DNA from 3 places in the Rahnella sp. WP5 genome. Region 3 is predicted to be linked to each of the others. Evidence: predicted binding sites of a transcription regulator. Region 3 holds the regulator's gene; each other region holds the start of a gene.
The links. The regulator PhoB, encoded in region 3, activates phosphate uptake and scavenging genes when phosphate is short. The targets are predictions, from matches to a motif close to CTGTCATAAAACTGNCNNAT.

Region 1 (2,273 bases), on a different contig from region 3:
AGCCAGCCGGTCACATCCACCACTTCGCCGATGAAATACAGGCCGGGGACTTTCGCTGCCGCCATCGTTTTTGAAGATAATTCTTTGGTATCGACGCCGCCGAGTGTGACTTCCGCCGTGCGGTAACCTTCGGTGCCGTTCGGCTGTACCTGCCAGTTTTGCAGTTGCTCAACCAGTTCGGCCTGCTGCGGCACGTTCAGCTGTTTCAGCGTCACGTCCGGCAACTGCCCCAGCGTTTGCAGGCATTCGACCAGACGCTTCGGCAGTTGCATTGCCAGCGTGTTTTTCAGACTCTGATTTGGGTGTTCCTGACGCTGTGCATTCAGAAACGCCGCCAGATCGACATCAGGAAGTAAGTTAACGCTCACAAACTCGCCAGGCTGCCAGTAACTGGATAGCTGTAAAACGGCCGGGCCGGACATGCCACGATGGGTAAAAAGAATGCTTTCACGGAAGACAGTGCCGTCTTCAGCAGTAAGCACCACCGGGACTGACACCCCGGAAAGCGTCTGCAAGTGATCGAGCAGCGGCTTGTGCAGGGTAAATGGCACCAGACCGGCGCGGGTCGGCAGTACTTTCAGGCCAAACTGTTCCGCCAGACGGTAACCGAAGGGTGTCGCGCCCAGCCCTGGCATGGAAAGCCCGCCGCTGGCAATAACAAGTGAGTGAGTGCTTACAGTTGAGCCATTCACTTTGATAACAAAGCCATTTTCGGTTTTCTGCACGTCGGAAATCTCGCTGCGCAAGCGCACATCGACATTGCCCTGCTCGCATTCTTTATCGAGCATGGTGACGATTTGCTGCGCCGAGTCGTCGCAGAATAGCTGCCCGAGCGTTTTCTCGTGCCAGGCGATGCCGTAACGGTTGACCATATCGATGAAATCCCACTGAGTGTAACGTGCCAGCGCGGATTTACAGAAATGCGGGTTTTCGGAAAGATAGGCAGCGGGTTCGGCATAAAGGTTGGTGAAATTGCAGCGTCCGCCGCCTGACATCAGAATTTTTCGCCCGGTTTTTTTGCCGTTATCCAGCAGCAGAACACGGCAGCCACCCTGTCCGGCCTGTGCTGCGCAGAACATGCCTGCCGCACCTGCACCAATGACTACCACATCAACCTGTTCCACTTTTGGCCTCTCTTTTCCGGAAATTCAACTACGTTTTAGATAAGGTTTGCCCTGTTAACCGGGGCTTTGAGTCGCGGATTGTAAGGGACGGAGGGCTGTTAAACCAGCCAGACAGACTGCTTGCCGGACGTCGTAAGTAAATGTTTCTGCGTTCAAAGGAGGAATAACATATTGATAGATAAATATTTAATTGAAATAAAGCCAAACATTGAACTGTTTTTAGTCAAAAAAATGTCATATTTTCCTTTTCCCGTCCCCCTGTTCTCGCAGATAATGCGCGGCGTTCATGACCACTAACTGGCGTAACAATTATGCTGCATCTATTTGCCGGATTGGATATTCATACCGGTTCGTTATTGATTCTCGCGTTACTGTTTGTTCTGTTCTATGAAGCCATTAACGGTTTTCATGATACGGCCAACGCAGTGGCAACCGTCATCTATACCCGGGCAATGCGTTCGCAATTAGCGGTCGTGATGGCAGGGGTATTTAACTTCTTTGGCGTCCTGCTCGGTGGTTTGAGTGTGGCCTATGCCATCGTTCATTTACTGCCAACCGATTTGCTGCTCAATGTGGGTTCTGCTCATGGCCTTGCCATGGTGTTCTCTATGTTACTGGCCGCGATCATCTGGAACCTCGGTACCTGGTATTTCGGCCTGCCGGCGTCCAGCTCCCACACCCTTATCGGCGCCATCATTGGCGTAGGGCTGACCAATGCATTAATGACTCACACTTCCGTGGTCGATGCGTTAAACATCCCTAAAATGATTGGTATTTTTGCTTCGCTGATTATCTCTCCGCTGGTCGGGATGATTATCGCCGGTACCATGATTTTCCTGCTGCGCCGTTACTGGAGTGGCAATAAGAAACATGCCCGTATCCACCTGACACCGGCGGAACGTGAGAAGAAAGACGGCAAGAAAAAGCCGCCATTCTGGACACGTACCGGTCTGATTCTGTCGGCTATCGGCGTGAGTTTCTCTCACGGCGCTAACGATGGTCAGAAGGGTATCGGTCTGATCATGCTGGTGCTGATTGGCGTGGCGCCAGCCGGTTTTGTGGTGAATATGAACGCGACCGGTTACGACATTACCCGTACCCGCGACGCCGTGACACACCTCGGCCAGTATTATCAGCAACATGTTGATG
Region 2 (2,273 bases), on a different contig from region 3:
AAATACGATACTTCCGAACTTTGCGACATCTACCATGAAGAAGTGAATGTCGTTGAACCCTTGTTCTCCAACTTTGGCGGCCGTACTTCATTTGGCGGGCAAATCACCACCGTGAAATGCTTCGAAGATAATGGCTTGCTTTATGACCTGCTGGAAGAAAATGGCCGTGGCCGTGTATTAGTGATCGATGGTGGCGGTTCTGTTCGTCGCGCACTGCTGGATGCCGGACTGGCACGCCTTGCATTGCAAAACGAATGGGAAGGCATCGTGATTTACGGTGCTGTCCGTCAGGTTGATGATCTCGAAGAGCTGGATCTGGGTATCCAGGCGATGGCGGCTATCCCGGCTGGCGCAGGCAGTGAAGGGATTGGCGAAAGCGACATTCGTGTCAATTTCGGCGGCGTCACCTTCTTCTCCGGCGACCATCTTTATGCCGATAATACCGGTATCGTGCTGTCCGAAGACCCGCTCGATATTGAGTGATTTCCTTCTGAGCACAACAAAAAAGGACGCCTTGGCGTCCTTTTTTATTTGGAATATGAAGTAATTAAACTTCTTCCATTTTTCCCAACAATGCACGCAGACGATCCTGCCATACGTGTTGTTCTTCTTTCAGCTGCGCATTTTCACGCACCAGAGACTCATGGTTGCCGCTGGCCTGCTGAACTTCCTGAGACAGGGTGTTGTTCTGCTCTTTCAGTTCTTCGATTTCCATCTGCAACAGAGTAATGGTATCAATCGCTTGCTGAACTTTAGCTTCTAATTTCTCAAATACTTCAAATGACATTTTTCGGTCCCCTTATGTTCGCAAGGCGCACATCTTATGTTCTGCCGCATCGTCCGGACACGGCTCAAAGATTCCTGCACTCCGTCGATTTTTATAACGAATTCATCAGAGAATTGCGCAAAACCAGCGTGTGTCTTAACGGGTGATTGTATGTAGCCAGCTTTGTTCTGTCTACCCGCAACCCCTTTATCCACGCAGTCTGTTGCAATTTAACAGCGCCGGGTATCAGGAAATGCTTAAAAAGCAGCGTCACACACCAGAAATACTGTTTAATGCCGAATAACCTTAGCCGCTGCGCGGGAAGGCATGTTGATGTTCGTTTGTCACAAATGGCGGCTGAAAATGTTAAATCATGGACTTTTTGCGCTGCATCAAGTTCCAGCAATACGCGAAATCGCTCATTTTTATGACGCGACACACAAAATTTGATTTCGCTATTTCTCGTTTATGCTCGTTAACGATAAATTCACATTACGTTCTCATTTAATGATGAACGCCCAAATCCGATTACGTTCACAAACGACATAACAGAAAAATTATAACTAACCATTAACATCATCCTTAGCAGGATCAAACTATGAGCCAAACCATGAGTTCCACATTAAAAGGTCAGTGCATCGCTGAGTTTCTGGGTACCGGGCTTATCATTTTCTTTGGTGCGGGCTGTGTCGCAGCAATGAAACTTGCCGGGGCAACCTTTGGCCAGTGGGAAATCAGTATTATCTGGGGTCTGGGTGTGGCAATGGCCATCTACCTGACTGCCGCCATCTCCGGCGCACACCTGAATCCGGCCGTGACCGTCGCACTTTGTTTGTTTGCAAACTTTGAAGGACGCAAAGTTCTGCCTTACATCATTGCGCAGGTCGCGGGGGCTTTCTGCGCCGCCGCACTGGTCTACGGCCTTTACTACAACCTGTTCTTCGATTTTGAGCAAAGCCACAACATGGTGCGCGGCAGCGTCGAAAGTCTGGATCTGGCCGGTATTTTCTCTACCTATCCAAACCCGCACATCAGCGTATTGCAGGCGTTTCTGGTAGAAACGGTGATTACGGCCATTCTGATGGCGCTGATCCTCGGCCTGACCGATGACGGCAACGGCATTCCACGTGGTCCGCTGGCGCCATTGCTGATCGGTATCCTGATCGCGGTTATCGGTGCCTCCATGGGGCCACTGACCGGATTCGCCCTGAACCCGGCACGTGACTTTGGTCCGAAAGTCTTCGCCTACTTCGCTGGCTGGGGCAAGGTTGCCTTCACCGGCGCGCGCGATATTCCTTATTTCCTGGTGCCGATTTTTGGCCCGCTGCTCGGTGCTTCTCTGGGTGCCATCGCGTATAAAGCGCTGATCGGCCGCCATTTGCCAAATCAGATTAATGAGCCGGCAGAAGAAAAAGCACCTCAGCCATCCAAACAGCGTAAGGCCTGATCGGCTAAACTGTTCCACAGCTTACTCATTCGCAGGATGAATATTATGTCAGCAGATACG
Region 3 (2,273 bases):
ATATGTTGCCCGTTATCTTCCGGCCAGCGGAAACCGAGCAAATCCTGCGCCAGTCCGTTACACCAGAAAATATTGCCTTCTTCAGTGGTCAGCACCACGGCATCCGGCAGCGATTCGGCACCGCTGCGAAAACGTTTGATGAGCTGACCTAATTCGCGACGGCGACGCCGGTTGCGCATCTGCATCTGGTTCAGCCCGTAAAACAGCGGCTCCCAGCTCCAGCGCCCATTCGGTGGCGTAATGCTGCGGTCGAGCCACAGCCAGTGAGAGAGTTTAAGCTGGTTGTAATAATTCCAGCCCAGTGCCGCCATCAGCGACACCAGGAGGAGCCAGCCGAAATGGCCGACGAAAATACCGAGAATTAACGCTGGCAGGCAAAAGAGAAACAATTCACCCGCCAGTCGTTTCCATGACAAACGTTCTAGCACACAGATTCTCCGCTGTGAGGGCTCAATAACGCGTTGAAAAACGGTATCCGGTACCACGAACAGTCTGGATCATTCTGTCATGTCCACTGGTTTCCAGCGCCTTACGTAAACGACGAATATGCACGTCAACCGTGCGATCTTCCACATAAACGTTAGTGCCCCAGACGTTATTGAGCAACTGTTCGCGGCTGTATACACGTTCGGAATGGGTCATAAAGAAGTGTAATAACTTAAATTCGGTCGGCCCCATATCGAGCGCCTGCTCGTTGGCCATCACCCGGTGAGACGACGGATCCAGGCTTAACCCCTGCATGTCGATCACTTCTTCCACCGCCATTGGCGAGATGCGACGCATCACGGCTTTAATGCGGGCAACCAGTTCTTTCGGAGAAAACGGTTTGGTGATGTAATCATCGGCACCCACTTCAAGGCCGCGCACCCGATCTTCTTCTTCACCGCGTGCGGTCAGCATCATCACCGGAATTTCGCGGGTCAGAGCCTCACGTTTAAGATGCTTAATAAACTGAATACCGGAACCGCCAGGTAACATCCAGTCAAGCAGGATCAGTTCAGGGTAAGGTTCAACAAGCTGCCCAATCGCTGAATCAAAATCCTCAGCTTCTACGGCCTGATAGCCATTTTGTTCCAGTACAAAACACACCATTTCACGGATTGGAGCTTCGTCTTCAACCACCAATATACGTCTAGCCATCGTAGGTCCTGCCAATAGGTTAGCGATCTTTTATTTGATTGCGGGCGCCATTATGCGTCAGTTTTGTGACAGATTTATGAATGAAAAGAATGGTTCATTACAGTCAACTATGACAGATAATTTCCGGCCATCTTGCTGAAATTGGTCTGATTTATCGGGGACAGCTTCCCCTGCCGACGTTTATACTTTACCCCATTGTCGTCATCCAGGGTTCATACGGGAGTCTCATGCGCCTGATCCACACCTCAGACTGGCACCTCGGCCAGTACTTTTTCACTAAAAGCCGTGCAGCCGAACATCAGGCATTTTTGCGCTGGCTGACCGGTCAGGTGCAACAACATCAGGTCGACGCCGTGATTGTCGCGGGCGATATTTTCGACACGGGATCCCCACCCAGTTATGCCCGAGAATTGTATAACCGCTTCGTGGTGGAATTACAGCAAACCGGCTGCCAGCTGGTGGTGCTGGCTGGTAACCACGATTCTGTCGCCACGCTCAATGAATCGCGCGAGCTCCTGTCCTGCCTGAATACGCGGGTGATTGCCACCGTCGGTGAAAACCTTTCTGAACAGATTTTAGTGCTCAGTCAGCGTGACGGGAAACCCGGCGCGATACTGTGCGCTATCCCGTTTTTACGCCCGCGTGATCTGCTCGCCAGCCAGGCGGGACAGTCCGGCAGCGACAAGCAACTGGCATTGCAGGAAGCCATCGCCGCGCATTATGACGCGCTCTGGCAGGCTGCGCAGGCCAGACGTGACGAACTGGGCATGCCGCTGCCTATTATTGCGACCGGCCATCTGACGACTGTCGGCGTCAGTACCTCAGATTCCGTGCGCGACATCTATATAGGTACGCTCGATGCGTTTCCGGCGCAGGCCTTTCCGCCGGTCGATTATGTGGCACTGGGTCATATTCACCGTGCACAATGCGTCGCCAAAAACGAACATATCCGTTACAGCGGCTCGCCGATTGCCCTGAGTTTTGACGAACTGAGCAAAGCTAAAAGTGTGTACTTACTTGATTTTGATGGTGCGACGCTCAACGCCATCGACACACTGGAAATCCCGGTTTTCCAGCCGATGCAGATAATCAAAGGCTCGCTGGCGGAAATTGAACACCAACTGGCACAGTTC

Region 1: the regulator PhoB is predicted to act here: its motif matches at 1,345-1,364, upstream of pitA (inorganic phosphate transporter PitA).
Region 2: the regulator PhoB is predicted to act here: its motif matches at 1,181-1,200, upstream of EX31_RS14265 (MIP/aquaporin family protein).

Annotation. Positions count from the first base shown of each region.
Region 1 covers NZ_JQJR01000007.1:164,205-166,477, forward strand. The annotation lists gene EX31_RS05140 (BaiN/RdsA family NAD(P)/FAD-dependent oxidoreductase) at 1-1,124, opposite strand, end outside; gene pitA (inorganic phosphate transporter PitA) at 1,436-2,273, shown strand, end outside.
Region 2 covers NZ_JQJR01000015.1:33,293-35,565, forward strand. The annotation lists gene rraA (ribonuclease E activity regulator RraA) at 1-483, shown strand, start outside; gene zapB (septal ring assembly protein ZapB) at 548-787, opposite strand; gene EX31_RS14265 (MIP/aquaporin family protein) at 1,365-2,213, shown strand; gene glpK (glycerol kinase GlpK) at 2,259-2,273, shown strand, end outside.
Region 3 covers NZ_KN050721.1:154,328-156,600, reverse strand. The annotation lists gene phoR (phosphate regulon sensor histidine kinase PhoR) at 1-428, opposite strand, end outside; gene phoB (phosphate response regulator transcription factor PhoB) at 451-1,140, opposite strand; gene sbcD (exonuclease subunit SbcD) at 1,368-2,273, shown strand, end outside.